2 regions of the Streptomyces sp. NPDC059009 genome follow, and region 1 is predicted to be linked to the other one. Evidence: riboswitches for the same ligand, from Rfam matches in the RefSeq annotation. Region 1 holds a riboswitch; the other holds the start of a gene.
What was found. Region 1 has a riboswitch for glycine ahead of gcvP (aminomethyl-transferring glycine dehydrogenase). Riboswitches for the same ligand answer to the same signal wherever they lie in the genome.

Region 1 (12,391 bases):
AGCATGGCGCGCCTCCTTGGCGTGCCTCTCTTCCTGTGGCTGATCCTCAGGCCCGAGTTCGGCGGGCCGAAGAGCGACGGTTGGGCGCTGCTGGTGCTCGCTCTGAGCGGCATCAGCGACTATCTCGACGGCAAGTTGGCCCGGCGCTGGAACCAGATCAGCAACTTGGGACGACTGCTGGATCCGGCGGCAGACCGTCTCTATATCTTGTCGACATTGGTCGGTCTCACGTGGCGGGAGATTCTTCCGCTCTGGCTGACCGCGGTGCTTCTCCTGCGCGAGTTGGTACTCCTGGTGATGGTCGGCATCCTCAGACGTCACGGCTATCCGCCGCCACAGGTGAACTTCCTCGGCAAGGCGGCGACCTTCAACCTGATGTACGCCTTTCCACTGCTGCTGCTCAGCGATGGCAGTGGCTGGATCGCGTCACTCGCTGCTATTTTCGGATGGGCGTTCGCCGGATGGGGTACAACGCTGTATTGGTGGGCAGGGATCCTCTACGTGGTTCAGGTCCGCCGGCTTGTCAAAGCGGACGTCACGGCCGATTGAGCTCGCCGATTCGGCGGCTGTAGAGGCTTAAAGGCGCGTATCTGGCAGATATGGGCCATATTGGGCGGGCTGAGTCGGTGAGATCGTCGTCTAATTGAGGAGGGCGTTTCCGACATGAAGGCCGTCGTGATGGCCGGGGGTGAAGGTACCCGCCTTCGCCCCATGACCTCGAGCATGCCCAAGCCGCTCCTGCCTGTGGCCAATCGGCCCATCATGGAGCATGTGCTGCGGCTGCTCAAGAAGCATGGGCTCACCGAGACCGTAGTCACGGTGCAGTTCTTGGCCTCGCTCGTCAAGAACTACTTCGGTGATGGTGAAGAGCTGGGGATGGAGCTCACCTATGCCAATGAGGAGAAGCCACTCGGCACAGCCGGAAGTGTGAAGAACGCCGAGGAAGCGCTGAAGGATGATGCCTTTCTCGTAATCTCCGGTGATGCTCTGACTGACTTCGACCTGACCGAGCTGATCAATTTCCACAAGGAAAAGGGTGCGCTCGTCACAGTCTGTCTGACGCGAGTTCCCAATCCGCTGGAATTCGGCATCACCATCGTCGACGAGGAAGGAAAGGTCGAACGCTTCCTGGAGAAGCCGACCTGGGGGCAGGTCTTCTCCGACACCGTGAACACCGGCATCTATGTTATGGAACCGGAGGTCTTCGACTACGTCGAGGCTGATGTTCCGGTTGACTGGTCCGGTGATGTCTTCCCGCAACTCATGAAGGAAGGCAAGCCCGTCTACGGCTATGTCGCCGAGGGCTACTGGGAGGACGTCGGTACGCACGAGAGCTATGTGAAGGCGCAGGCCGATGTGCTGGAGGGCAAGGTCGACGTCGATATCGACGGCTTCGAGATCTCTCCCGGTGTCTGGGTCGCCGAAGGCGCTGAGGTGCACCCCGATGCGGTCCTGCGCGGACCTCTGTACGTGGGGGACTACGCGAAGATCGAGGCAGATGTCGAGCTTCGCGAGCACACGATCATCGGCTCGAACGTGGTCGTGAAGAGCGGAGCCTTCCTGCACCGGGCAGTGGTGCACGACAACGTCTACATCGGGCAGCACTGCAATCTCCGGGGCTGCGTGGTCGGGAAGAACACCGACATCATGCGGGCCGCGCGCATCGAGGACGGCGCCGTCATCGGGGACGAATGTCTGGTCGGTGAGGAATCGATTGTCCAGGGGAATGTACGGGTCTACCCGTTCAAGACCATCGAGGCCGGTGCGTTCGTCAACACGTCGGTCATCTGGGAATCCCGCGGACAGGCCCATCTGTTCGGCGCCCGTGGGGTGTCCGGGATTCTCAACGTCGAGATCACGCCCGAACTGGCTGTACGGCTGGCCGGCGCGTACGCGACGACCTTGAAGAAGGGGTCGACGGTGACGACGGCCCGCGATCACTCGCGTGGTGCCCGGGCGCTGAAGCGGGCGGTCATCTCGGCGCTGCAGGCCAGCGCCATCGACGTACGCGACCTGGAGAACGTGCCGCTGCCGGTCGCGCGGCAGCAGACGGCGCGGGGCAGTGCCGGCGGAATCATGATCCGGACGACGACGGGTGTGCCCGACTCTGTCGACATCATGTTCTTCGACGGACGCGGTGCGGACCTGTCGCAGGCGAGTCAGCGGAAGTTGGACCGGGTGTACGCGCGGCAGGAGTACCGGCGCGCCTTCCCTGGAGAGATCGGGGACCTGCACTTCCCGTCCAGTGTCTTCGACTCCTACACCGGCTCGCTGCTCCGTAACGTCGACACGTCGGGCATCGCGGAGTCCGAGCTGAAGGTCGTCGTCGATGCCTCGAACGGCAGTGCCGGGCTGGTGCTGCCGAGCCTGCTGGGGCGGCTCGGGGTCGACGCGCTGACCATCAACCCCGGTCTCGACGAGGCCCGGCCCACCGAATCCGCCGACGCGCGCCGCTCGGGACTCGTACGGCTCGGGGAGATCGTGGCTTCTGCACGCGCCGCGTTCGGAGTGCGCTTCGACCCCGTGGGCGAGCGGCTCTCGCTCGTGGACGAGAAGGGGCGGATCGTCGAGGACGACCGGGCTCTGCTCGTCATGCTCGACCTGGTGGCGGCCGAGCGGCGCAGTGGGCGGGTGGCGCTGCCGGTCACGACGACGCGCATCGCGGAGCAGGTCGCGGCCTACCACGGGACGCAGGTCGACTGGACGACCACGTCGCCCGACGACCTCACGCGCGTGGGGCGTGACGACTCGACCATCTTCGGCGGTGACGGCCGTGGCGGGTTCATCATCCCGGAGTTCAGCAGCGTCTTCGACGGGTCGGCCGCCTTCGTACGCCTCATCGGCCTGGTGGCACGAACCCAGCTGACGCTAAGTCAGATCGATGCGCGGATCCCGCGGGCTCATGTGCTGCGGCGCGATCTCGCGACTCCGTGGGCCGTGAAGGGTCTGGTCATGCGCCGGGTCGTGGAGGCAGCAGGGGAGCGGTCCGTGGACACGACCGATGGTGTGCGGGTCGTGGAGGCGGACGGGCGTTGGGTGTTGGTGCTGCCCGACCCGGCCGAGGCCGTCACTCATCTGTGGGCCGAGGGGCCCGACGACTCCTCCGCCCAGGCGCTGCTCGACGAGTGGTCCGCGGTCGTGGACGGCGCCGGACACTGACCGTTCATCTGTGCCGGACGGCACCCGTGCGGGGTGCTGTCCGGCTCGTCGGTGGGGCCGTTCGGAGGTAGCGCCCGCGACGTGCGACGATGTGCGGCATGCCGCAGCAGCCCCCCGTTCGGAGCACTCCCTCGCGCCCCCGGCGCCCGGATGCCTCCATGTCGCTGCTCACCACCGTCATGGACCACAGCCTCGACGAGGGGTACGCGGAGGCGGCAGCCCGTAAGAAGGAGCGTGGCGCCAGTGGTGGGCCGCGTGCGCTGCGGTCGAAGCTGGGGCTCGCGGCCGGACTCGTCCTGGCTGCGCTGGTGGTGACCGTCGGGGCTGCGCAGGCGCGGATAGCGGCCCCTGTTGTCGCGAAGGAGCGGGAAGAGCTCATCGACCGGGTCGAATCGGCCACGTCGGACGCCGACAAGCTCGAGGACGACGTCGATGAGCTCCGTGACGACGTGGAGGAACGGCAGCGCGACGCACTCGAGGAACACGGCGGCAGCCAGGGTGAGTTGGTGGCCCTGTTGTCGGGGGCCACGAAGGTGCAGGGGCCCGGTGTGAAGCTCGTGGTGGACGATGCGAAGGAAGCGGACGAGGGCGGTGGCGGGCCGCGGGAGAGCACCGGATTCTCCGACACCGGACGGGTCCGGGACCGCGACATGCAGCGGGTCGTCAACGGACTGTGGCAGGCCGGTGCGGAGGCCATCTCCATCAACGACCAGCGGCTGACGGCTCTGTCGGCGATCAGGGCCGCCGGTGACGCCATACTGGTCGACAACAAGCCACTGGTGCCGCCCTATACGGTGCTCGCGGTGGGCGACGGCCAGCGGTTGAGCACCCGGTTCCAGAACAGCCACGACGGACAGTCGCTGCACGCGCTGCAGGAGAACTTCGGCATCAGGACCGCCATCTCCGTCCAGGACGACCTGCGGCTGCCGGCTGCGCCAAGTGTGACCGTACGTACAGCAGAGCCAAAGGCAGGAAAGGGCACATCGTGATCGCCGTACTGGGCCTCGTCGTGGGAGTCGTGGCCGGATTGTTGGTCCGGCCCGAGGTTCCGGCGGTGGTCGAGCCGTATCTTCCGATCGCCGTCGTGGCGGCCCTGGACGCGGTGTTCGGTGGCCTGCGCGCGATGCTCGACGGGATCTTCGACGACAAGGTCTTCGTCGTCTCGTTCCTGTCGAACGTCGTGGTGGCCGCGCTGATCGTGTTCCTGGGCGACAAACTCGGCGTCGGCGCGCAGCTGTCCACCGGCGTCGTCGTCGTGCTCGGCATCCGGATCTTCTCCAACGCTGCCGCGATCCGCCGGCACGTCTTCAGGGCGTGACGCGGATGAGTACGGACGAGACGCCACAGCACCCCCGGCGCAAGGAACTGCCGGCAGAGGTCCCGGCCCGCCCCGTCACGCCGTCGCCGCCCCCTGAGGCGCCTGAGACGGATGAGGCAGGCAAGAGCGGCGAGGCGCGCCTCACGGGCCGCCAGCGGCTTGTGCAGGGGCTGTGGCCGCCGAGATTCACCCGTGCTCAACTCACTGTCGCGGTTCTGTTGTTCGTGCTCGGCCTCGGGCTCGCCATTCAGGTGCGGTCCAACAGCGACAGCAGCGCGTTGCGCGGAGCGCGTCAGGAAGATCTTGTTCGCATTCTCGATGAACTGGATGACCGAACTCAGCGTCTGGAAGATGAGAAGCAGCGACTCGAGGACCAGCGCACTGGGCTCGAGAACAGCTCGGACGCGGCCGAGGAGGCCCGCAAGCAGACGGTCGAGAAGGAACGGCAACTCGGCATCCTTGCGGGCACCGTGGCGGCCCAGGGTCCTGGCATCACGCTGACCATCGCGGACAAGAAGGGATCGGTTGAGGCCGACATGCTGCTCGACGCGATCCAAGAGTTGCGCGCCGCGGGTGCCGAGGCCATCCAGATCAATGACGTCAGGGTGGTGGCCGACACCTACCTGTCGGACTCGGGAGGGGGTGTGAGCGTGGGCGGACGGAAGATCGGAAGGCCCTACCACTTCAAAGTGATCGGCAAGCCCCAGGACCTGGAACCGGCGCTCAACATCCCTGGAGGCGTGGTGCAGACTCTGGAGAAGGAGCAGGCCACCGTCACGGTGACCCGTCAGGAGAAGATCGAGGTGGACGCCTTGCGACCGGCGAAGCGGCCTGACTACGCTCGGTCGTCATCCCAGTGAGGCGGGGGTGCATGGGGGCCGTGAGGCGAGGGCATGAGGTTGCGGGGGGTCGGCGCACCGTAAGCACGGTGCGTGGTGGAAACTGTTTGGCGGATACGGACGTTGTGAGGATGTCCGGTTCACCGATGTATGCCGGTGTGTGCAATCAGGGTTCGTCCTGCCCCACGGGCGGGTCTGTTTCGGTCAAGGGGAATCGCCCGTGAAGTTGTTTGAGAAGTTGTTCGGCAAGCGCTCGCGTGAGGACAGCGGCAATCCCGCCACTGCCCGGCACCGTGCGCCGCGCCATGGAGACGCCGACGGACAGGGCGGAGAGCGCCCGATGTTCCGGGACCAGGTGGCTGGTCCGGGCGGTGACATTTCGGGTGGTCAGGGCGCGTCTTCTGTTGACCCTGCCGCTTCCGGCCGCATAGGTTTCGGAGAACCGTCAACCTCAAGTACGGGTGGAGGGTTTGCCTCCGGCCCGTATGCGTCCAATGCCCCCGCGGGGCAGCCGCGGCAGGAGGATCCGTCCATGTCGGCCTTGCCGGTTTGTACCAGGTGCGGTCATCAGAATGCCGAGGCCAGCCGGTTCTGCTCCAACTGTGGTGCGCCGCTGAAGCCCGGTGTCACGGCTGAGCGCGCGTCCGAGACCACGTCGACCATCTCGATCTCGGGCCTGGAGGCTTACGAGGCGGAGGCGACGGGGCAGACCCAGTCTCCTGCTCTGTCTCCGGAGGCCCAGGCGGCCGTTGACGCCCTGCCGCTCGGCTCGGCGCTCCTGGTGGTGCGCCGCGGGCCCAACTCGGGCAGCCGCTTCCTCCTGGACGGCGAGCTGACCACGGCCGGGCGTCACCCGCAGAGCGACATCTTCCTCGACGACGTGACGGTGTCGCGGCGTCATGTGGAGTTCCGCCGAGCCCAGGACGGTTCGTTCACCGTGGCCGACGTGGGCAGCCTCAACGGCACGTATGTGAACCGGGAGCGGATCGACTCCGTCGCGCTGTCGAACGGCGACGAGGTGCAGATCGGCAAGTACCGCCTGGTCTTCTACGCGAGCCAGCGGGGCATCTGACCTGTCAGGAAGGTCCATGCTTCAAACACCGAGGGGCGGTGCCGGAAACGGCACCGCCGCCGCGGACCGTCGGCTGCTGAGCATCGGCGCCGTGCTGAACGTGCTGCGGGACGAGTTTCCCGAGGTCACGATCTCGAAGATCCGCTTCTTGGAGGCGGAGGGGCTGGTCGAGCCCGAGCGCACCCCCTCCGGGTACCGGAAGTTCAGCCCTGAGGACGTGGAGCGGCTCGGTCACGTACTGCGGATGCAGCGGGACCACTATCTGCCGCTCAAGGTCATCCGCGAGCATCTGGACGCCCTGGAGCGCGGGGAGCGCGTCCCGCTGCCCTCCCTGGGGCGCCAGCGGGACCACGAGGACGGCGAGGCGGAGTCCGACGACGCGCCCACGGCCGCCCGGATGGGCCGTGACGAGCTGCTGGCCGCCGCGGAGGTGGACGAGCAGCAGCTCGACGAGTGGGAGACGTACGGGCTCATCACGCCGCTGCCCGAGGGCGGTTACGACGCGGAGGCCGTGTCGGTGGCCACGCTGGTGGTGGAGCTGGGCCGGTTCGGGATCGAGCCACGGCATCTGCGGGCCATGAAGGCGGCGGCGGAGCGCGAGGCCGGTCTCGTCGATCAGGTGGTGGCGCCGCTGCGGCGGCATCGTAATCCCCAGACCAGGGCCCATGCGGAGGCCAGGACCAAGGAGCTCGCCGGGCTCACCGGAAAGCTGCACACCGCGCTCGTGCAGAGCGCGCTCGGGGTAAGGCTGCCGTGACTTGGTGGGTGCCCGACTACCCAAACCTGCCGGGCACGTCCTAGGGTTGCTGTGTGAACGAGCTCGACGTCGTAGGTGTCCGGGTCGAAATGCCCTCCAACCAGCCGATCGTGCTCCTGCGTGAAGTGGGAGGCGATCGGTACCTCCCCATCTGGATCGGACCGGGGGAGGCGACCGCCATCGCCTTCGCCCAGCAGGGGATGGCGCCCGCACGGCCGCTGACCCACGACCTGTTCAAGGACGTGCTGGAGGCGGTGGGTCAGGAGCTCACCGAAGTGCGCATCACCGATCTGCGCGAAGGTGTCTTTTACGCGGAGCTGGTGTTCGCCAGCGGTGTGGAGGTGAGCGCACGTCCGTCCGACGCCATAGCGCTGGCGCTGCGCACCGGGACGCCGATCTACGGCAGTGACGGGGTGCTCGACGACGCGGGGATCGCGATTCCGGACGAGCAGGAGGACGAGGTCGAGAAGTTCCGCGAATTCCTTGACCAGATCTCGCCCGAGGACTTCGGGACTAACAGCCAGTGAGCCTCCGCTTGCGCGGGCCGGCGTCAGACCATTCGGCTAGCCTTTCCCCGCGGTGAGGTACGGGAAACCACTCTCAGGGTGATTATCACTCGGCGTGCCGAGTGTGGCGATCGTTGACGAGCCCCTGGTGACTGCCTACCGTCGTTAAGCAGGTCAAGGACGGAGGTCGGCGTGAGAAGCAGCGGCGACGGTACGGCGACGGGCGGTCCGTACCCGCTTCACGGCAGCACGGCCGATCACTCTCCGAGGCGGCCGATGGCGATGCAGGGAAGCGGGGACGAAGTGTCCCAGGCGGAGCAGGTCGGCTATCGGGGCCCCACCGCGTGTGCGGCGGCGGGCATCACCTATCGACAGCTGGACTACTGGGCGCGCACCGGTCTGGTCGAGCCCACTGTGCGCGCGGCCGGCGGGTCCGGGACGCAGCGCCTGTACAGCTTCCGGGACGTCGTCGTCCTGAAGATCGTGAAGCGGTTCCTCGACACCGGGGTGTCCCTCCAGAACATCCGCACCACCGTCCAGCATCTGCGCGACCGTGGCTTCAGCGATCTGGAGCGGATGACGCTGATGAGCGACGGCGCGACGGTCTACGAGTGCTCGTCGCCGGACGAGGTCCACGATCTGCTCCAGGGCGGGCAGGGGGTCTTCGGGATCGCCGTGGGCATCGTCTGGCGGGACGTGGAGTCCGCGCTGTCGCAGCTGCACGGGGAGCGGGTCGACACCGGGGAGACCCTGGTGGGGAACAACCCCGCGGACGAGCTGGCGCGGCGGCGCAACAGGGCCGTCTGACGGGGCGTTGTCAGTGGCGTAGGGCAGCATCAGTGATGTGAGAACCGCGCCCACGATCCTGCATCTCGACATGGATGCCTTCTTCGCGGCTGCCGAGCAGGCCGCGAAGCCGAGTCTGCGCGGGAAAGCCGTGGTGGTGGGCGGTCTGGGGCCGCGTGGTGTGGTCGCGACCGCCTCGTACGAGGCGCGGGCCTTCGGGGTGCACTCGGCGATGCCCATGGGGCAGGCGCGGCGGCTCGCGCCGAACGCCGCGTATCTGGTGCCCCGCTTCGGGCTCTACCGGGAGATCAGCGAGCAGGTCATGGGGCTGCTGCGCGAGCTGTCGCCGCTGGTGGAGCCGCTGAGCCTGGACGAGGCGTTCGTCGACCTGGAGGCGGGGGGTGCCGCATCCGACGAGGTCTCGGCGCGGGCGACCGGGGAGCGGCTGCGCAAGGACATCAAGCGGGTGACGGGGCTGACCGGGTCGGTGGGGCTCGCGGCGTCCAAGATGCTCGCGAAGATCGCCTCCGAGGCGGCCAAGCCCGACGGTCTCGTGCTGATAGAGCCCGGCACCGAGCGGGCGAAGCTCGGGCCGATGTCGGTGCGGACGCTGCCGGGGGTGGGGCCGGCGACGGGGGACCATCTGCGGCGGGCCGGCATCACGACGGTCGAGGAGATCGCGGAGGCCGGTGAGGACGAGCTGGTGCGGTTGTTGGGGAAGGCCCATGGCGCGGGGCTGTACGCGATGGCTCTGGCGCGCGATGAGCGGCCCGTGGTGGCGGAGCGGGATACCAAGTCGGTCAGCGTCGAGGACACGTACGACGTGGACATCCATGACCGGGTGCGGGTCCGGGGGGAAGTGGCGCGGCTTGCTGATCGGTGCGTGCAGCGGTTGCGGGCGGCGGGGCACTCGGGGCGGACGATCGTGCTCAAGGTGCGGCGGTACGACTTCTCGACGCTGACGCGGTCCGAGACGCTGCGGGGGCCCACGGACGACCCGGCGGTGGTGCGGGAGGCGGCGGCGCGGTTGCTGGAGTCCGTGGACACCACGGGCGGGGTGCGGCTGCTCGGGGTGGGGGTGAGCGGTCTCGCGGACTACACGCAGGAGGACCTGTTCGCGCAGGCCATGGCCGTGCGGGACGAGCTGGAGGGGGCGGCGGAGGCAGGGGAGGCGGGCGGGGAGCACGCGGAGGAGGCCGTCGAGGAGGTGGTGGCGCCCGCCGAGAGGCGGTGGGCGGCCGGACATGACGTGGTGCACGCGGAGCACGGGCACGGGTGGGTGCAGGGGAGCGGGCTCGGCCGGGTCACGGTGCGGTTCGAGACGCCGGACTCGGCGCCGGGGCGGGTGCGGACGTTCCGTACCGACGATCCTGATCTGGAGCCCGCGCGGCCGCTGCCGCTCGTGGCGGTGGAGGGGGCGGAGGAGGACGTGAAGGAGGGGGCGTGAGTCAGGGGTCCTCGGTGCCTGCGATCTTGCCGAAGTCGCGGTCGGCGGAGGTTTCGGCGGGCGTCGCGGGGGGCGTGATGTCCAGGCCGTAGTGGTGGTAGAGCTGGAGCTCCTGCTCGGGGGAGAGGTGGCGGCCGACGCCGAAGTCGGGGGCGTCCTTGATCAGGGAGCGCTCGAAGGGGATGTGCAGGGTGCCGTCGTCGATGAGTTCGCTGGGCTCCAGGGGGACGAAGGCGTCCCTGCTGAACAGGCCGGTCCGTATGGCCGCCCACTCCGGGGCGCCGGTGGCGTCGTCCAGGTAGACCTCGTCGACGGTGCCGATCTTGGCGCCGTTGCGGTCGAATGCCTTGCGGCCGATCAGGTGGCGCGGATCGATATCGGTCTGCACAGGCCCTCCAGCGATGGTCGCAACTCATTCGTAACCACTACGAAAGGGCACATCCGGGCGATCGTCCAGTTGAACGGGGGCCCAAAGGCTCGCTGATAGGCTGGGAAATGGCTGCTGACCCTGTGCGGGAGAGTCCTCCGGTGGCATCACCGGAGGCGCCGAAGGAGCAAATCCTCCCCGGAATCTCTCAGGCCCCTGTACCGCACGGACGAGGTCGCTCTGGAAAGCAGGGTGGGTATCGGGCGGGGACGTCCGGGGCCTCCCTCACCGACGGTGCAAGCAGGGGCGGCCGCGTCCCTGTGAAGCTCTCAGGTACCGATGACAGAGGGGGAGGCCGTCCGGGTATGCGCGGCTTGCCGTGATACCCCCGCAGGTCGCAACGACCAGGAGGCCTCCGCAAGATGACCGCCCACCGCATTCCGCTCTCCGAGCTCGAGCAGGGAACTCCCTTCGAGCAGCGTCACATCGGCCCCGGCAGCGAGGCCATCGCCAAGATGCTCGCCCAGGTCGGCTACGGCTCCCTCGACGAGCTGACGGCGACCGCGGTGCCCGACGTGATCAAGAACGCCGATGCCCTCGAACTCCCGGGCGCGCGCACCGAACCGGAGGTCCTTGCCGAGCTGCGCTCGCTCGCGGACCGCAACCAGGTCCTCGACTCCATGATCGGCCTCGGCTACTACGGCACCTTCACGCCGCCCGTCATTCTGCGGAATGTCATGGAGAACCCCTCCTGGTACACCGCCTACACGCCGTACCAGCCCGAGATCTCGCAGGGGCGGCTCGAGGCGCTGCTCAACTTCCAGACGATGGTCGCCGACCTGACCGGTCTGCCGACGTCCGGTGCCTCGCTGCTCGACGAGGGGACCGCGGCCGCGGAGGCCATGGCGCTGTCGCGGCGCGTGGGCAAGGTCAAGAACGGGGTCTTCCTCGTCGACGCCGACGCCCTGCCGCAGACCGTCGCCGTGATCGAGACGCGGGCCGAGCCGACCGGTGTCGAGGTCGTCGTCGCGGATCTGAGCGACGGGATCCCGGCGGAGGTCGCCGAGCGTGGCGTCGTCGGCGTGCTCATCCAGTACCCGGGCGCCTCAGGTGCCGTACGGGACATCAAGCCGCTCGTCGACCAGGCCCATGAGCTGGGCGCGATCGTGACCGTCGCCGCCGACCTGCTCGCCCTGGCGCTGCTGGCCTCGCCCGGGGAGCTCGGCGCGGACATCGCCGTGGGCACCACGCAGCGCTTCGGTGTGCCGATGGGCTTCGGTGGCCCGCACGCCGGATACATGGCGGTGCGCGAGAAGTTCGCGCGCAGCCTGCCGGGGCGGCTCGTGGGTGTGTCCGTGGACGCCGACGGGAACAAGGCGTACCGGCTCGCGCTGCAGACGCGGGAGCAGCACATCCGCCGGGAGAAGGCCACCAGCAACATCTGCACCGCGCAGGTCCTGCTCGCCGTGATGGCCGGCATGTACGCCGTGTACCACGGGCCCGAGGGGCTCAAGTCCATTGCGCGGCGCACCCATCGGTACGCCACGCTGCTCGCGGCCGGTCTGACGGCGGGCGGGGTCGAGGTCGTGCACGGCGCGTACTTCGACACGCTGACCGTGCGCGTGCCGGGCAAGGCCGCCGATGTGGTGGCCGCCGCCCGCGAGGAGGGCGTCAACCTCCGCCTCGTCGACGCCGACCACGTCTCGCTGGCGTGCGACGAGACCACGGCGCGTGCCCAACTGGCCGCCGTCTGGGCCGCGTTCGGTGTCGAGGCCGACATCGAGGCGCTCGACGAGAGTGTCGCGGACGCGCTCCCGGAGGGGCTGCTGCGCAGCGACGACTACCTCACGCACCCCGTCTTCCACGAGTACCGCTCCGAGACCGCGATGCTGCGCTACCTGCGCCGTCTCGCCGACCGGGACTACGCGCTCGACCGGGGCATGATCCCGCTGGGCTCCTGCACCATGAAGCTGAATGCGACGACGGAGATGGAGTCGGTCACCTGGCCCGAGTTCGGTCAGCTGCACCCCTTCGTGCCCGCCCAGCAGGCGCAGGGCTATCTGACGCTGATCCGGGAGCTGGAGGAGCGGCTCGCCGAGGTCACCGGCTACGACAAGGTGTCGCTGCAGCCCAACGCCGG
Region 2 (16,661 bases), on a different contig from region 1:
ACATCGAGGACGGCCAGCCGGACTGCGCGACCCCCAGCCAAAACGCCCATTTCAGGGGCCTATTGGGGCAAGCGCATCGGTCCCGCGCATGTGCCATCTCAAGTTTGGCGCATGGAAGGTGAGTTGAGGGCACGGACGGCCAACTGTCCATTTTCGGCCGCCCGTTGAGATCACCACGCGCCACATGTGACACAGGTCACACATGAGGGCCGCCTCGCCCCGTTCGCACCATGCCGCCCCATTCATCCACTCCGCAAAACCGCCCAACCGGGGCGCCACAAGCGGAGGTTCGCGTTCCTGGGTGTCCGCACTTGAGGTTCCCCTGAGCTATTCGGAATGCGATTCCGCAGTTCGCTTGCTGCGGCCACCCCGGATCGCTAACTTCACTCCCGCCGCACCGAAATGCCGGTCCGACAATTCGGCAATTCACGTACGGGGGCCGTACGGGGGCGCTGCGCCCGCTCACATTTTTCGTGAGCGGGCGCAGCGGCATGCCCGAAATGAATGGCGAAGCAGTGCGAAAAGGCACTGTGGCGCACGCCACATTCGCAAGTAATGCCAGGTCAACTGCGGTCACTGGGCGCGAACTTGAGGTTCTTCTGAGAATAGATGCACGTCTTTCAAGTAATCCGTTGCCACCCACAGGACGCATCAGTAAGTTCCTCCCCGAAAGCGGAAGTGCCAGCAGAACGAAACGCCAACAAAACAAAACATGGGGAAACGGGGAATCTTGCACGCCATTCGGAAGCAGACGATTTTTTCGGGTGCTGCAGCGGCAGCCATACTCACGGGCTGTCTCATCACGGTCCCGGGGGCCGCGCCTGACGCCAGCGCGCGCTGCAACGAGTACACCTTCTTCAAGGTGAAGAAGGTCGGTCACGCCTACCACAAGGGCGTCGGCCCCAAGGTGGGCATGCAGACGCAGCGCTACAAGGACAAACTCAAGTACGCGAAGAAGCTCAGCACCTCCCGCTCGACGAGCTGGACGTTCGGTGGCTCCGCGTCCGTGAGCTGGGGCATCGGCAAGATCGAGGCCAAGACCGACTACAACGTGACCAAGAAGACCACGACCGGTTACACCGTCACGGCCACGCTGACGATCCCCAAGAAGAGCTATGGCGCCATTCAGCCGAAGGCGCGCTACCAAAAGTTCTCGATCAAGCGGTACATCTCGGACGAGGCGTGCCACACGCGCGTCCTGAAGAACTACGGAACCATGGGCGCCATCGTGGACCCCGTGGACTTCCGCACCTGCGTCTCGCGCAGGCACTGCAGCCCGTGACACACCGCCGGGGCCTCTCTTTCCAGGAGAGGCCCCGGTCTTTCCAGGAGAAGACCCGGGCCGTGGCCCCTCACGGCCCCGCCCTCGTCGCCACGATCACGCACTCCGTCGGCGCCGACGCCAGCACCTGCCGCCGGGGCCGGACGAACCCGGCCTCCGCGAGCCACTCCGCGTACTCCTCGAAGCCATAGGTGCGGCCTCCCTGCGTATGGAACAGGTTGAGGCTGAAGAGCCGGACGTGGGCCTCGCCGAGGCGGCCCGCCGCCCGGTCGACGTCGGGGAGGGGTTCCAGGAGGGCCACCGTCCCGCCGGGGGCGACCGCCGACGCGGTGGCGCGCAGCAGGGCCCTGCTCTCCTCGGCGCCGTTGCCGTGCAGGACGTTGAAGAGCAGCGCCACATCGTGTCCGGTACCGAAGTCGGCGCTCAGCCAGTCCCCTTCGCGGAGCGTGAAGCGGCCTTGCAGGCGCGCCCTGGCGATCGCCTCCGCACCGATCGCCAGGGCGCCCGGCAGGTCCACCAGCGTCGCGTGCAGCCGCGGGTGGCGGCGGCAGAACGCCAGGGCGTAGCGGGCGTGGCCGCCTCCGATGTCGAGGAGGCGGGTGGCGTCCGCCGGGACCGGGACCAGGTCGACCACGTCGTCCTTCAGGGAGTCGGCCAGACCGGTGAGCATCGTCTGGAACTGGCGCAGCGTGTCCGGGCGTTGCTCGATCCAGGAGTAGAAGTCGACGGCCCGGCGCCCCTTGCGCACCGATTCCTCCAGGTCCGTCCAGAGGTCGCCGATCACCGCCTGCCAGAACGAGAAGGCGCTCGCGTAGTCGTCGGGGGCGTCGCGGCGCAGCCAGGTGTCGGTCGCCGCCGTGTTCGCGTAGCCGCCCTCGTGGCGTGTCAGGTAGCCGAAGCTGACCAGCGCGTCCAGGAGCACCGTGAGCCCGCGCTCGTCGGTGGCCGTGCGCGCCGCGAGCTCCGTCGCGCCGAGCGGGCCCGCGTGCAGCTCCTCGAAGACGCCGAGCCGGAAGGCGGCGCCCGCGGCCCGGAAGGAGACCGCCCCGATGAAGTCCAGGTAGGCGGCCGGGGCCTCGTTGGTGTCCGTATAGCGGCGCAGTTCCTCAGGGTCCGGTACGAGCGGCACAGGTCCTCCTCTCGCTCAGGGGGGTCAGGCCGTGCGCGGCCGCCGCCTCGTCGACCTTCGTGCGCAGCCGCGTGGGGATGTCGTCGTACGGGAAGCGCTCCAGATACGCCTCCATGTAGTCGCGGTCGTGCGCCAGGAACGGCAGGTCGGTCGGGACCATGTAGCGGATGGCGAGCAGCGGCACGGGGCTGTGCAGCGGCCGGAAGTCGTCGTTCCAGAGACCGGCCTTCTGGGGCGGGGCGTCGTGGAACTCCCCGATCATCAGCCCGTGCGAGACGTAGTCGATCTTCAGGGCCTCCTGGCTGGCGTCGATGAAGCGGGTCAGGTCGGCGGGCGGCACGTCGGGGAAGAGCACCAGGATGGTCCGGAACTGGGCCGCCGAGAGTCCGGCGGGCCCCATCTCCAGGAACCAGTCCCGGTAGTACGTGAGGGTCGACGCCACCACCCCGAGGTCGTCGGGCACGCCCCGGTACAGGCCGAGGTAGAAGGTGCCGCGGTCCATGGAGCCCTGGGCGAAGGGGCAGACGGGGCCGCGGCGGCCGAGCTCCGGGTGCGGGTTGGTGAGGTACTCGCTCGCCCAGCGCGCGACCGTGCGGAAGGCGTCCTCGTGGCCCCGCACCGCCTCGGGCAGCGGGTCGCGCGGGAGGTCGGCGAGTTCGAGGAGCAGCCGTTCGGGATAGGACCAGTCGATCAGCACGGATTACCTCATGTCCTTCGAAGTGGGGCTCGGAGCGGAGCTCGGAGTGCGTACGGCCTTGCGTACGAGGTGGCGGAGGGCGAGAGCGGTGCCGGCTGCCGTCGCGGCGGCGAGCACCTTCAGCACGGTGTCCTGCCGCCGGGCCCGCTCCAGGGCGTCCCCGTACGGCATCGTGGTGTGCGAGACCATCGTGTAGAGCGGCTGCCATGCGGTCGGGAAGACCTTGCTGAGCGCCAAGTCGGCCTTTTTCAGGGCGACATGGAGCGGGGAGGCGAGGCGGTCGCGGAGCTCCACGAAGTTCTGCTTGGAGAGTTCGTTGAGGACGTCCGTGTGGCGCTTGCGCATCTGCTCGAACTCCCGGAAGGCCGCCTCTAGTTGATCCGGGTGGCGGCCGATGCACGCGTCGAGTTCCAGGCAGTCCTCGAAGGAGGAGTTCATGCCCTGCCCGTAGAAGGGGTAGACGGCGTGCGCGGCGTCGCCGATGAGGACGGCGCGGCCCCGGTGGTGCCAGGGCCGGGTACGGACGCAGACCAGCGTGCCGACCGGGTTGGCGTCGAACTCCTTGAGCAGGTCGGGGATGAGCTCCTCCGCGTCGGGGAAGCGGGCGCGGAAGAAGCCGAGGACGGCCTCCGGGGTGGTCAGGGTGGCGAAGCTCTCCTCGCCCTCGAAGGGCAGGAAGAGCGTGCCGGTCAGGGAGTTGTCGCGGTTGGGGTGCGCGACGATGAGGCCCGCGCCGCCCGGCCAGATGTGCAGCGCCTCGATCCGGACCTGCGCGGAGCCATCGGGAGCGGCCGGGATGGTCAGCTCCTTGTAGCCCCAGTCCATGAACTCCTGGTGCACATCGGCGCGTTCACCGCTGTGGAGGTGGCGGCGGACGGCCGAGTACACCCCGTCGGCGCCGATGACGGCGTCGGCCGCGACGGCGCGTTCCTCGCCGGTGGCCTCGTCGGTGACGTACGCGCGTGCCTGGTCCTTGTCGAGCCCGCTGAGCCGGGTGCGGAAGACGAAGCGGACGTTCGGCAGGGCCTCGGCGGCGTCGATGAGGAGGCGGTTGAGGTCGCTCCGCAGGACCGAGTGGAGGATCTGGCTCTCCTCGGTCCCGTACGCCTGGAACGCCGGTGCGGCGCCCGGCCGGTGGATGACCCGGCCGCGCATCGGCACGGTCAGCGGCCACAGCCGCTCCAGCAGGCCGACCTGGCCGAGGGCCCTGATGCCGCGCGCGGACAGCCCCAGGTTGATGGAGCGGCCCTGCCCGTCGTCGGGCTGCGAGCGCAGGTCGGCCCGGCGCTCGTACACGGTGACGCGGTAGCCGCGCCGCCCCAGGTAGAGGGCCATGAGCGAGCCGGCGAGCCCGGCGCCGACGACGGTGAACCGGGGCGTTGCCGCAGTGTCTGCGGTGTCCGCAGTGCTTGTGCTGTCCGCAGTGCTTGCGGTGCCCGCAGTTTCTGCGGTGTTTGCGCTGTCCGCGGTGCCGGTCATCGCTCCCCCTCGACCCGGTGCGCACCGGTACCCGCAGGCGCCGTCACGACCCGTATGTCCTGCAGCGTCAGTTCGCACCGCCCGACCGCCTCGGCCGCGCTGCGCCCCGTGGCGACGACCTCGCCGCAGACCCGGTCGACCGACCAGGTCAGGGGCGGCACGACCAGGCCCGGCTCGGCCTTCAGGTCCAGGCTCACGCCGTCCCGCAGAGTGCGCGGGACCTCGACGGCGGTGACCGTCCCCGGCTCGGCCGCGATGAACCGGACGGCCGCTCCGCCCACCGGGGGCGGCGCCGTGTGGTCCCACGCGGTCAGGCCGAGGGGCACCCCGACGGCGAGCCGGATCAGGTCGACTCCATAGGTGAGCCGCACCAGTTCGGGGATGCTGTCGCCGCCCGTGCGGTTGTGGGACTCCAGGATCCGGGGGCCCGCCGGGGTGAGCTTGAGCTCGGTGTGCGTGGGGCCCTCGGTCAGGCCCACGGAATCCAGCAGACGCTCCGTCAACTCGGTGCACTCAGCGGCGAGTTGAGGGGTGAGCGCGGCGGGCACGGCCTGGCCGAACTCGATGAAGCGCGGCCCGAGCAGCTTGTCGGTGATCGCGACGACGGTGTGCCGCCCCTCGTACGAGAACGCCTCCAGGCTGACCTCGGGTCCCTCCAGATACTCCTCCGCCAGCATCCGGCCGCGCCCGCCGCGCTCGACCTCCCGCCAGACGCGGGCGGCGTCCGCCGGGCCCTCGACGCGGTGGACGTCGGCGCTGCCGCCGTGGTCCGGCGGCTTGACGATGGCGGGTCCGCCCAACCCCGCGACGAAGGCCGCGAGTTGGGCCGCCCCGCGCACCATGCGGTGGCGCACCGGGGACAGACCGACGGAGTCGAGGAGGCCGCGCATCGCGGACTTGTCCTTGAGCAGGACGGCGGTGCGCGGGCTGTTGCCGCCGAGGCCGAGCTCCGCGTTGAGCCGGGCGGCCGGGACGAGGCCGGGCTCGGTGAGGGTGAGGACGCGCCGGAAGGGCCGCTCGGCGTGGGCCTCGCGGACCTCGGCGGCGATGGCCTCCTCGTCCAGGAGGTCGACGTCGACGACCCGTTCGCACAGCTTCACCGACTCCGGTCCCGCCTTGCCCGGGGCGTGGAACAGGACCGTGTCGAGGCCGTACGAGGCCGCGGCCCGCAGGATGTCGGCCTGGCCGCCGATCACCGCTACACGTGTCTCTGCCATCTCAACTCACCTCTGCCGTCATGGAGTCGGCGTCCTCGACGGGAGCGCAGTGCACGCGGTAGCGGGCCGCCGTGTCGAGGACCTGCCGGGTTACCTCGGCTGTGGTCCGGCCCCGGTAGCGGAACCGGCCGCCGATGAACTCGTACGTCCCGCGCAGGTCCGGCACCACGGCACCGGGCTCGGGCAGGACCTCGGCGTACGGCCCTTCGGCGCCCGTCATCGAGGGGGCGCTGACGATGCGGCAGGGCCGGGGCCCGGTGAGCGGGACGAGGAGGCAGCCGCCGACGGGCTCGTCCGCAGGGAACGGGCGCAGGCGCGGCAGGACGTCGCACTGGAGGTGGAACTCCAGCTCCATCAGGTCGACTCCGTGCACCTCGCGCCAGACGAAGGGGATGTCCCCGCCGCCGGGACGGCAGCCGACCTCCAGGAACACACACGTGGGCCGGCCGTCGCGCTCGGCGAGGAACAGCTCCAGGTGGAAGACCCAGGGCTTGGTGGACATGCCGGGCACGACGGTGCGCAGGAAGTCCTCCACCACGGCGTTGACCGCCGGGTCGTCGACCTCCACGGAGCCGACGGGCTCCCCCATCATGAAGGCGAGGGGCCCGGTGGTCGCGGCGCCCGGCACGTTCTCGTACGTGGACAGGCGCCAGGGCCCGAGGTCCTGGCCGGTGTAGATGCCGTCGACGTGGTACACCCGGTGGTCCAGATACTCCTGGACGAGGACGGGCTGCGTGGCGTCGATGGCCAGCCGGTCGGCGGCGCAGTCATCGGGTCCTTCGAGGCGCCGGATGCCGGTGCTAGCCCGGCCCTGCAGCCGCTTGGCGACGACCGGCCAGCCGTACTCGGAGGCGAACTTCTCCACTTCGCCGGGCGAGGTGGCGAGGTGGGAGGCGGGGGTGGCGACGCCGGTGCGGCGGGCGGCCGCGAGCATCGCCTCCTTGTCGAGGAAGTGGTGCAGCTCCTCGGGGAGCCGTCCGCGCGAGCCGAAGTCGGCGCGCAGCCGGGCCGCGACGGCGAGGTCGCTCTCCTGGAGCGCGACGACGGCCTCGGGTAATCCGAAGCGGGTGACGACGGGGTCGAGTGCCGCGCGGACCGCGGCGTAGTCGGTGGGGTCGTCGACGACCAGGACGTGGGCGGCCTCCGCCGGGACGGCCGAGCGGCCGATCTCGGTGGTGACATAGGTGACGGCGCAGGCGGTGTGGTCGACATAGGTGAGGTAGTCCGCGTATTTGTCACGCCATCGGTTGAAGACAAGGATGTGCACGTTGTGCAGGGGAACTGCGGGCATGCGGGTTCTCTTTCCTGAATCAGGCTTCGGCAGCGGCCAGTTGGAGATGCCGCGCGATCACGGGCCGGTAGCACACGACGATGAGCGCCGCCATCACGGCGAACGACGCGGCCATTCCCCAGGGCGGAAGGAGCGCACTGGCGCTCAGGCCGACGGACGCGATGATGAGTCCGCCCTGAATGCTCATCTTGAACACGGCGAGATAGGTCGTGCGGGCCTGCTCCGGCACCAGATCGGCGAGCATCGCCTGCATGACGGGAATATGCATCAGCTCACCGACCGTCAGGGCCGCCACGGAGAGGATGAGCAGCACGACGGAATTACTGACTCCGAGCGCCGCCATTCCCGTCCCGAAGAGCGCGATTCCCCAGTAAGCCCGTCTGGAGTCCGGCAGTTCGCGCAGCAGCCGTTCCGAGAAGAAGGCGAGTACGACGATGAGGATGGTGTTCTCCGCGCGGAGAATGCCGAGCAGCCGGTAGCCGTCGAGGTGCAGCCCCCAGAAGTCCTGGGGCCGCAGCTCCTCGGCCAGCCGCACGGCGACATAGCCGGTCATCTGCAGTTCGATGCCGAGCCACAGCGTCATGCCCAGGACCAGGCGCACGAACAGGGAGTCGCGCAGCACCTGGGCGTACCCGGCGACGAGCCGGCGCGGCCGCAGCACCTCGCGGGGCACCGGCGGCGGCTCCCCCGCGGGGCGTGGCGGCGCCGTCTCGGTCAGCAGCCGCAGGCTGACCAGGGCGGCGGCGCCGGCGATGGCCGCGGCGGCGGCAAGCATGGCGGCGAAGAAGTCGGCGTAGAGGAACCCGCCGACGACGGCGCCGGCGGCGAGGGCCACATTGACCGACCAGTACTGCAGTGTGTAGACGCCCTTGCGCTCCTCGGACGACGTCGTGTCGACGATCATCGCCTCGTTCGCGGGCAACGCGAAGCTGCCCAGCGAGGTATTGAGCACATAGCAGAGATAGACGCCGGCCGCCGAATGGATCCATGGCGAACTGAAGAGCGCCATTCCGCCGAAGGAGAGCGCCACTCCGCCCGTCCCCGCGACGAGCGGCCTGCGGCGCCCGAAGGCATCCGCGACCGGTCCGCCCAGGAGGCTCGCGAGGACCGAGATCCCCACGGCCACCAGAATGAGCAGACCGGCCAGTGCGGCGCCGACCTCGGCGGCCAGGTAAATGGCCATGAGCGGCGTGATGATCGTGTTCAGAAATCGCTCGACAAATCCCACGGCGATTCTGAGACGAAGGGCTGGATGAAGGGCGCGGAAGTGCACCTTGATATCCCCCGGTCAAGGTGGCAGTGCGACTTTTCGCAAGAAGCATTCCCGGCCGGAATCCAGACTGTCAATGTGATGCACATCACACCGTAGAAAGAGTAATTACCTTGCCCGGACGTTGAGTTGCTAAATCACCGGAGAATGTAAAGGGCCGCACGTCACGCGACCGTCACACGGCCGTCACCGAATGCGAGCAGTAATTACCAGCCGATGAATTGCGCCCCGGCCGTCTCAGTAGGAACGCGGCGCGGCGCCGTGCGGCGGCGGATAGCCGTAGCCCGCGGGGGCGGGCGCGGGGGCCGCCTGGGCCTCCCGGTCGTAGAACGGCCGGGCGTTGGCGCGCAGCCACATCGCCACCGGGTCGTACCCGTCCGACATCGCGACCGTCGAGACGGGCAGACCGTCCGGGACCGCGGCGATCGACTGCTGCATCATGGCCCGCACCGCGTCGACCGACGCCGGCGACGTGTCGTACACATCGAGCCCGATCGCCAGGTACGGGGCGCCGAGCGAGGGCTGCACCCAGGCGCGGCGCAGCGAGCGCACGGCAGGCGTGCGGTGTGCGGTCTGCGCCAACAGGGCCCAGAACTGGGGGATTTCGATGCTCGGCTCGGTCAGCCGCAGCGGGCCCGCGGGCACCAGGTCCAGGCCCGTCGCGATGCGGCGCAGGTCGAGCCAGGGGATGCCGACGCCACCGCCGGGCGCGTGCGGGTTGAGCCACAGGCCGTAGTGGTCGGGGAAGAGGGTGCGGGCGACGTCGAGGCCGCTCACCACCTCGTAACTCCTGTTCCAGCCGCTGGCGGAGAGCTCCTGGGCGGAGGTCACACAGGGGGCGTAGCCGAGGCCCTCGACCTCCATGTTGCCGTACTGGGCGTCGGGGGAACCGGCCTGGCCGTGCCAGAGCAGCATCCACACCTGGTCGGCGGCGAGGGCGCGCAGCAGTGCCTCGTACGCGTCATAACGCCCCGGCGTCACCTGGCGCAGCATGTGCTCGACCTGACCGGCCGCAGCCGTGCCCGACGCACTCACCCGTAACCGCCCCTTCATGACTCTTCCGACGAACCCGGCACATCTCTCGCGACGGTGGCACGACAGCGCGCTGTGTACGGCCGCGCGCCGACCGGGTCATGAAACCAGCTTAAGCGGCGATCCTGACACCGACTTGGCGTACGGCATCCTCGGCGGCGCCGTTGCTCACTCGGTATGGCCCGGCGGCTGGAACGCGGGCTGTTCGGAGGCCACTTGGTGCGGGTGGCCGGCGGCCGCCTGATGGAAGGGCCGCACCCGCTCCCGCAGCCAGTCCCCCACCGGGTCCTGCGCCACGTCGAGGAGGACGAGGTTCACCGGCCAGCCGACCGGGGCCTGGGCCAGGGCGCGGCCGAGCGCCGCCATGGGCCGCTCGCGGGCGTCGCCGTCCCAGGTGGACAGCTCGACGCCGATGAACAGGGTGGGGTCGCCGTCCTCGATACGGGCCAGACAGCGGCGCGCGGTGCGCACCACGCCGGCCGCCTCGAACTCGCGGGCCGCGGCGGACAGGAAGTCCACCGGGTCGTGCTGCCAGTCCGGCTCGTACAGCTGCACCCGGCCGCCGCTCGCGGGCCCGTCGAGCTCGGTGCGCCCGGCCCGGCACAGCTCGGCGACGGCGGGCGGGGGCAGCGGGACGCCCACGGTGCCCTCCGGGTTCACGGCGATGCCGAGCTGCGGGGGCAGTCCGCGCGCGAACTCCACCGCGGGCGCCACCGTGCACCCCATGCGCCCGCCGGTGACCTGCTGGAACTGCTCCTCGGACGAGAAGACCGGGACGTACGCCTGGCCGTCGATCTCCAGCGTCGGCAGGTCGAGCGTCGCGCTGTCGGGGCCGCCGCCCCTGGGCAGCGGGATCCAGATGTGGCTGCGCCCGAGGACCTCGACGATGCGGGCGCCCGCCGACGGTGCCGCGCCGCCGAGCGACGCCGCGAGCACCTCTTCGAGTTCGTTGCCCGGCCATCCGCCATATGGATGGGCGTGTGCCTGCGCCGGAATGTCCATCGCTCAACCCCTGCTCGCGTACCGCTCTGCCTGCGGCTCGAACCCTAACGCCGGTCGCCGCGGCGGGGGCCGCGTGCACCCAAATGGACACGCTCCGCATCCGTCTGGTTGCGGACTGTAGGGACCGCTTCGAGGGTGGCCGTACAACCCCATCCCGCCCCCACCGCCGAAAGGTCCCCCCATGACTCCGCTCAGGACCGCCTCGCTCGTCGTCAGCGCGTCCCTCTGCGGCGCCCTGATCCTCGGGGCGGCCGCCCCGGCCGGTGCGGTGGGTGCGGCCCCTGCCAGGAGCTCCACCGACACCGCCCGCCCGGCCGTGCCCCGGACCGTGCAGGACCTGGAGTCGCTCCTCGAAGCCTGTCAGTACCTGCTCGACACCTCGTTCGGCGGCTGGATCAACCCGGACGCCCTGGAGAAGGTCAGCGCCGAGCTGGACACGGTGCTCGGCGAGCCGACCCCGCCCGGCGTGGAGCCCGGCACCTGGCCCGGCGAGGCCCGCAAGACCTTGAAGAAGGAGGTCCAGGGCCTCATCGACGCGGCCTCGGACGGCGACTGGTTCAACGTCTTCCTCGCCCTGCAGACCGTGCCGAAGGCGGCGAACGACCTGCTGTTCGCCGTCGGCCTCGGCAACTTCATCGACTCGCTGCCCCCAGCGCCCGAACTTCCGGCCACCACCCCGCCGGCGCAGTAGTCCCCACCCCACCCACAGAAACACCGAACACCCCACCCCCACGGAAGGACCCTCCCCATGCGACTCAGCAAGTCCGCCACCGCGCTCGCCGTCTCCCTGTCCCTCTTCGCCGGCGCCGCGGGCTCCCTCGCCCTCGCCGCCCCCGCGAGCGCGGCCACCGCCTCCGTCGACGACCAGCGGGCGCTCCGCGTCGAGCAGGGCTTCGACGCGCTGTACGACGCGATCGACCGGCTCGCCGACCGCGCCGCCGACGACTCGGTCAGCCCGGCCGACCGCGCCGCCGTCGACGCCGCCCTGGACCGGGTGCTCGCCGCGACCGGTGCCGTGCGCGCCGCCGACCCGGAGCCGACGCCCGAGAAGGACGACGACCCGGTCAAGGCGGCGCAGGCCAAGCTGAAGGCGCAGGTCGACGTCCTGGTCAAGGCGGCGGCCAAGGCGGACCTCCTCGGCCTCGTCGTCGCCCTCAACGCGGTCCCGCAGCTCGCGGTGGACCTGCTGATCCAGGTCGGCCTCGGCAAGCTCACCAAGGACCTGCCGAAGCTGCCGGAGATCCCGGGCCTGCCGAAGATCCCGGGCATGCCGGAGACTCCGGCCACGACGACGCCGCCCGCGACGCCGCCCGCCGTGCCGGGGATCCCGAAGATCCCGGGTCTGCCGTTCTGACGGAGTCCTCCCGTCCGTGAAGGGGGCCCGCGCCGGGGGACGGCGCGGGCCCCCTTCGGCCCGTCCGGCGTGTGAGGACGAGCCGCGAAGCGGCGATACGGGGGCGAGGGGCGGACCCCCGAGAGGGCGCCCCACCGTGCGGGCACTCAGCGCACGAAGGAGATCCCGCCCAGGACCTGCGCCGCCGCCCGGTCCAAGAGCACCGCGGACCCGCACCCCCGCGGCAGCTCCCCCTTCTCGGTCGCCGCCACCAACCGCCCCACCATCCTGCGGTGCCGCGCGAAGGCGTACCGCGAGACGCCGCGGCCCCGCTCCCGCTGGCCCTCCAGGGCCGTGGTCGGCGCGACGTCCAGGAGGAGCAGGTGCAGCACGGTCCCGCGCCGCGCGGCCTCGCGCGCCAGCCAGCGCCGCACCCACGCCTGCGTACCGCAGTCGTGCACCACGACGCTCTCGCCGGAGCGCAGCGCCCGCCGCAGGCCCGCGTAGTGGGCGAGGCGGACGAGGGGGCGGTAGAGCGCGTACGGGAGCAGCCGCGGCATCCGGTGCGCCCAGCGGTCGCGGGTGTCCTGGGAGTCGATGCGCCCGCCCGCGGCCGCGCGCCGCATCAGCGTGGACTTGCCGCTGCCCGGAAGACCCGACACCACCACCAAGTCGCCCTGGGCGAAGGCGAGTCGGTGCGGGCTGCGGCCCGCGCGGGCCCGGAGGTCGCGGACCACCGGCCGGGGCAGCGGCGGCGCCGCGGCGTCCGGCGCACGGCGCTCGTGGGCCGGGGCACCCGCCTGCCCGGGCAGCAGGGCCCCCGTCGTCGTCGCGTAGACACTCGCCTTGCGCACCGTGATCGGCCTCCCCATGCGGTCACACGTCACTGGTCTCCCGCCCTTCCCCATCGAGTGTAAAGAGAAGGTAATGCCGCACAAGGGCTCCGCTGTTCGACCGCAGCTCCCCGGGGTGCGCCCCCGCATGCAATGATGTGCGCGCCAACTCCATACCGGCCGCTTGAATCCGCGCGGGAGAGTTCCCGGACCCCTGTACCGCACTACCGCTTCGTCGGTAGGTGATACGGATCCGGGGCGCCGAAGGAGCAAGTTCCTCCCTTGAATCTCTCAGGCCCCGTACCGCGTGGGCGAGGCACATCTGAAAAGCGGGCCGCCCCCTGGGCCGCCCCACCCAAGGTGCAAGCCGACGTTCCGGTAGCCCCGGACCGAGGCGAACCTCTCAGGTTCCATGACAGATGGGGAGGAAACCAACCTCGCCGTCATGCATGCCCTGGGAGCCTTCACTCATGAGCAACGCCGTACGCCACACCGCCCTCGATGCCCTGCATCGTTCGCTCGGCGCGACCATGACCGACTTCGCGGGCTGGGACATGCCGCTGCGGTACGCCAGCGAGCGCGACGAGCACAACGCCGTGCGCACCAGGGCCGGACTCTTCGACCTGTCCCACATGGGCGAGATCACCGTCTCCGGCCCCCAGGCCGTGGACTTCCTGAACTTCGCCCTGGTCGGCAACATCGGCTCCATCGGCGTCGGCCGCGCCCGCTACACGATGATCGTCGACGAGAACGGCGGCATCCTCGACGACCTGATCGTCTACCGCCTGGGCGAGGCCGAGGCCCCCGAGTACATGGTCGTCGCCAACGCGGGCAACGCCCAGACCGTCCTGGACGTCCTCACCGAGCGCGTCGCGCAGTTCGACGCCACGGTCCGCGACGACCGCGACGCCTACGCGCTGCTCGCCGTCCAGGGCCCCGAGTCCCCCGGCATCCTCGCCTCCGTTACCGACGCCGACCTGGACGGCCTCAAGTACTACGCGGGCCTGCCCGGCACCGTCGCCGGCGTCCCCGCCCTGATCGCCCGCACCGGCTACACCGGCGAGGACGGCTTCGAGCTGTTCGTCGCCCCCGGCGACGCCGAGAAGCTCTGGCAGGCGCTCACCGACGCGGGCGCGGCCAAGGGCCTCGTGCCCTGCGGCCTCTCCTGCCGCGACACGCTGCGCCTGGAGGCGGGCATGCCGCTGTACGGGCACGAGCTCACCACCGCGCTCACCCCCTTCGACGCCGGTCTCGGCCGCGTCGTGAAGTTCGAGAAGACCTCGCAGTCCGACACCTTCGTGGGCCGCGCCGCGCTCAGCGCCGCCGCCGAGCGCGCCGAGTCCGCTCCCCCGCGCAAGCTCGTCGGCCTGATCGCCGAGGGCCGCCGCGTCCCGCGCGCGGGCATGCCCGTCGTCGCCGGCGGCCAGGTCATCGGCGAGGTCACCTCCGGCGCCCCGTCCCCCACCCTGGGCAAGCCGATCGCCATGGCGTACGTGGACGCCGCGCACGCCGAGCCCGGCACCACCGGAGTCGGCGTCGACATCCGCGGCACCCACGAGCCGTACGAAGTCGTGGCGCTGCCGTTCTACAAGCGCCAGAAGTGACCGTGGGGCGCCGCACGTGACGGCGCCCACGTCTCCCAGCTTTCCCTTGTTCACCAGCACACGCCCGCGTACAGGAGAATTCAGGACATGAGCAACCCCCAGCAGCTGCGCTACAGCAAGGAACACGAGTGGCTGTCGCCCGCCGAGGACGGCGTCGCGACGGTCGGCATCACGGAGCACGCGGCCAACGCGCTCGGTGACGTCGTCTTCGCCCAGCTCCCGGCGGTCGGCGACACCGTCACCGCGGGTGAGACCTGCGGCGAGCTCGAGTCGACGAAGTCCGTCAGCGACCTGTACTCCCCGGTGTCCGGCGAGGTCGTCGCGGCCAACCAGGACGTCGTGGACGACCCGTCGCTGGTGAACTCCGCGCCCTTCGAGGGCGGTTGGCTCTTCAAGGTGCGGATCGCGGAGGAGCCGAAGGACCTGCTCTCCGCGGACGAGTACACCGAGTTCTCCGGCTCCTGAGTCTCCTGCCTCCTAAGGACGTATAGGCATGTCGCTTCTGAACACCCCCCTCCACGAGCTGGACCCGGACGTCGCCGCCGCCGTCGACGCCGAGCTCCACCGCCAGCAGTCCACCCTGGAGATGATCGCCTCGGAGAACTTCGCTCCGGTCGCGGTCATGGAGGCCCAGGGCACGGTCCTCACCAACAAGTACGCCGAGGGCTACCCCGGCCGCCGCTACTACGGCGGCTGTGAGCACGTCGACGTCACCGAGCAGATCGCGATCGACCGGATCAAGGACCTGTTCGGCGCCGAGTACGCCAACGTCCAGCCGCACTCCGGCGCCTCCGCCAACCAGGCCGCCCTCTTCGCGATCGCCCAGCCCGGCGACACGATCCTCGGCCTGGACCTGGCGCACGGCGGGCACCTCACCCACGGGATGCGCCTGAACTTCTCCGGCAAGCAGTTCAACGTGGTCGCGTACCACGTGGACGAGGCCGGCCGGGTCGACATGGCCGAGGTCGAGCGCCTCGCCAAGGAGAACAGCCCCAAGGTGATCATCGCGGGCTGGTCCGCCTACCCGCGCCAGCTGGACTTCGCCGAGTTCCGCCGGATCGCCGACGAGGTCGGCGCGAAGCTGTGGGTCGACATGGCGCACTTCGCCGGTCTCGTCGCCGCCGGGCTGCACCCGAACCCGGTGCCCTACGCGGACGTGGTCACCTCCACCACGCACAAGACCCTCGGCGGCCCGCGCGGCGGCGTCATCCTGGCCCGCGACAAGGAGTTCGCGAAGAAGCTGAACTCCGCGGTCTTCCCCGGCTTCCAGGGCGGCCCCCTGGAGCACGTGATCGCCGCCAAGGCCGTCTCCTTCAAGGTCGCCGCCTCGGAGGAGTTCAAGGAGCGCCAGCAGCGCACCCTGGACGGCGCCCGCATCCTGGCCGAGCGCCTGGTCCAGGACGACGCCAAGGCCGTCGGCGTCGACGTCCTGTCGGGCGGCACCGACGTGCACCTGGTCCTCGTCGACCTGCGCAACAGCGAGCTCGACGGCCAGCAGGCCGAGGACCGCCTCCACGAGGTCGGCATCACGGTCAACCGGAACGCGATCCCGAACGACCCGCGCCCGCCGATGGTCACCTCCGGCCTGCGCATCGGCACCCCGGCCCTCGCCACCCGCGGCTTCACCGCCGAGGACTTCCGCGAGGTCGCCGACGTGATCGCCGAGACCCTCAAGCCGTCCTACGACGCGGCCGCGCTCCGCGCCCGGGTGACCGCTCTGGCCGAGAAGCACCCGCTCTACCCCGGCCTGTAAGGGTTCCGCAAGGATTACGTACCCTTGCGTACGTACGAACCTTCGGGGCACCGCGCACACTGGAATCAGAGAGACCAGCGTGCGCGGTGCCCCTGCCCATGCACCCCATGCACCCCATGCACCGCCTGAGCGTCACCTCTGCACGACCCCGGCAGACAACGGCGTCTACCAACCACCCTTGGAGTTCCCCGTGGCCATCTCGGTCTTCGACCTGTTCTCGATCGGCATCGGCCCGTCCAGCTCCCACACGGTCGGCCCGATGCGCGCCGCCGCCCTCTTCGCCCGCCGCCTCAAGAACGAGGACCTGCTCCAGCGCACCGCCACCGTCCGCGCCGAGCTCTACGGCTCCCTCGGCGCCACCGGCCACGGCCACGGCACCCCGAAGGCGGTCCTGCTCGGCCTGGAGGGCGAGTCGCCCCGCACGGTGGACGTGGAGAAGGCCGACGACCGCGTCGAGGAGATCATGCGCAGCGGCCGCCTGAACGTCCTCGGCGCCCACGACATCGCCTTCGACTTCGACGAGGACCTGGTCCTGCACCGCCGCAAGGCGCTGCCGTACCACGCCAACGGCATGACCGTCGCCGCCCACGACGCTGCCGGAACGCTTCTGCTGGAGAAGACCTACTACTCGGTGGGCGGCGGCTTCGTCGTCGACGAGGACGCCATCGCGGGCGAGAACCCGATCGTCCCCGACGACACGGTCCTCAAGTACCCCTTCCGCACCGGCGCCGAGCTGCTG

Region 2: it holds a riboswitch for glycine, as region 1 does, so the genes downstream of both, gcvT (glycine cleavage system aminomethyltransferase GcvT) here and gcvP (aminomethyl-transferring glycine dehydrogenase) in region 1, are expected to answer to the same signal.

Annotation. Positions count from the first base shown of each region.
Region 1 is NZ_JBHYJB010000044.1:85,489-97,879, reverse strand. Features, by position in the region: gene ACFWYM_RS35445 (CDP-alcohol phosphatidyltransferase family protein) at 1-549, shown strand, start outside; gene ACFWYM_RS35440 (sugar phosphate nucleotidyltransferase) at 664-3,159, shown strand; gene ACFWYM_RS35435 (DUF881 domain-containing protein) at 3,249-4,148, shown strand; gene ACFWYM_RS35430 (small basic family protein) at 4,145-4,477, shown strand; gene ACFWYM_RS35425 (DUF881 domain-containing protein) at 4,483-5,337, shown strand; gene ACFWYM_RS35420 (FHA domain-containing protein) at 5,420-6,388, shown strand; gene ACFWYM_RS35415 (MerR family transcriptional regulator) at 6,405-7,145, shown strand; gene ACFWYM_RS35410 (bifunctional nuclease family protein) at 7,199-7,672, shown strand; gene ACFWYM_RS35405 (MerR family transcriptional regulator) at 7,844-8,458, shown strand; gene ACFWYM_RS35400 (DNA polymerase IV) at 8,496-9,884, shown strand; gene ACFWYM_RS35395 (PRC-barrel domain-containing protein) at 9,886-10,272, opposite strand; glycine riboswitch at 10,388-10,485, shown strand; partial or broken gene gcvP (aminomethyl-transferring glycine dehydrogenase) at 10,674-12,391, shown strand, end outside.
Region 2 is NZ_JBHYJB010000053.1:51,689-68,349, forward strand. Features, by position in the region: gene ACFWYM_RS38840 (hypothetical protein) at 863-1,282, shown strand; gene ACFWYM_RS38845 (methyltransferase) at 1,353-2,411, opposite strand; gene ACFWYM_RS38850 (DUF6875 domain-containing protein) at 2,389-3,108, opposite strand; gene ACFWYM_RS38855 (FAD-dependent oxidoreductase) at 3,112-4,587, opposite strand; gene ACFWYM_RS38860 (ATP-grasp domain-containing protein) at 4,584-5,804, opposite strand; gene ACFWYM_RS38865 (acetyl-CoA carboxylase biotin carboxylase subunit family protein) at 5,806-7,095, opposite strand; gene ACFWYM_RS38870 (MFS transporter) at 7,115-8,368, opposite strand; gene ACFWYM_RS38875 (enhanced serine sensitivity protein SseB C-terminal domain-containing protein) at 8,603-9,400, opposite strand; gene ACFWYM_RS38880 (enhanced serine sensitivity protein SseB) at 9,566-10,399, opposite strand; gene ACFWYM_RS38885 (hypothetical protein) at 10,581-11,090, shown strand; gene ACFWYM_RS38890 (hypothetical protein) at 11,148-11,753, shown strand; gene ACFWYM_RS38895 (AAA family ATPase) at 11,900-12,604, opposite strand; glycine riboswitch at 12,751-12,881, shown strand; gene gcvT (glycine cleavage system aminomethyltransferase GcvT) at 13,036-14,169, shown strand; gene gcvH (glycine cleavage system protein GcvH) at 14,257-14,634, shown strand; gene glyA (serine hydroxymethyltransferase) at 14,663-15,922, shown strand; partial or broken gene ACFWYM_RS38915 (L-serine ammonia-lyase) at 16,113-16,661, shown strand, end outside.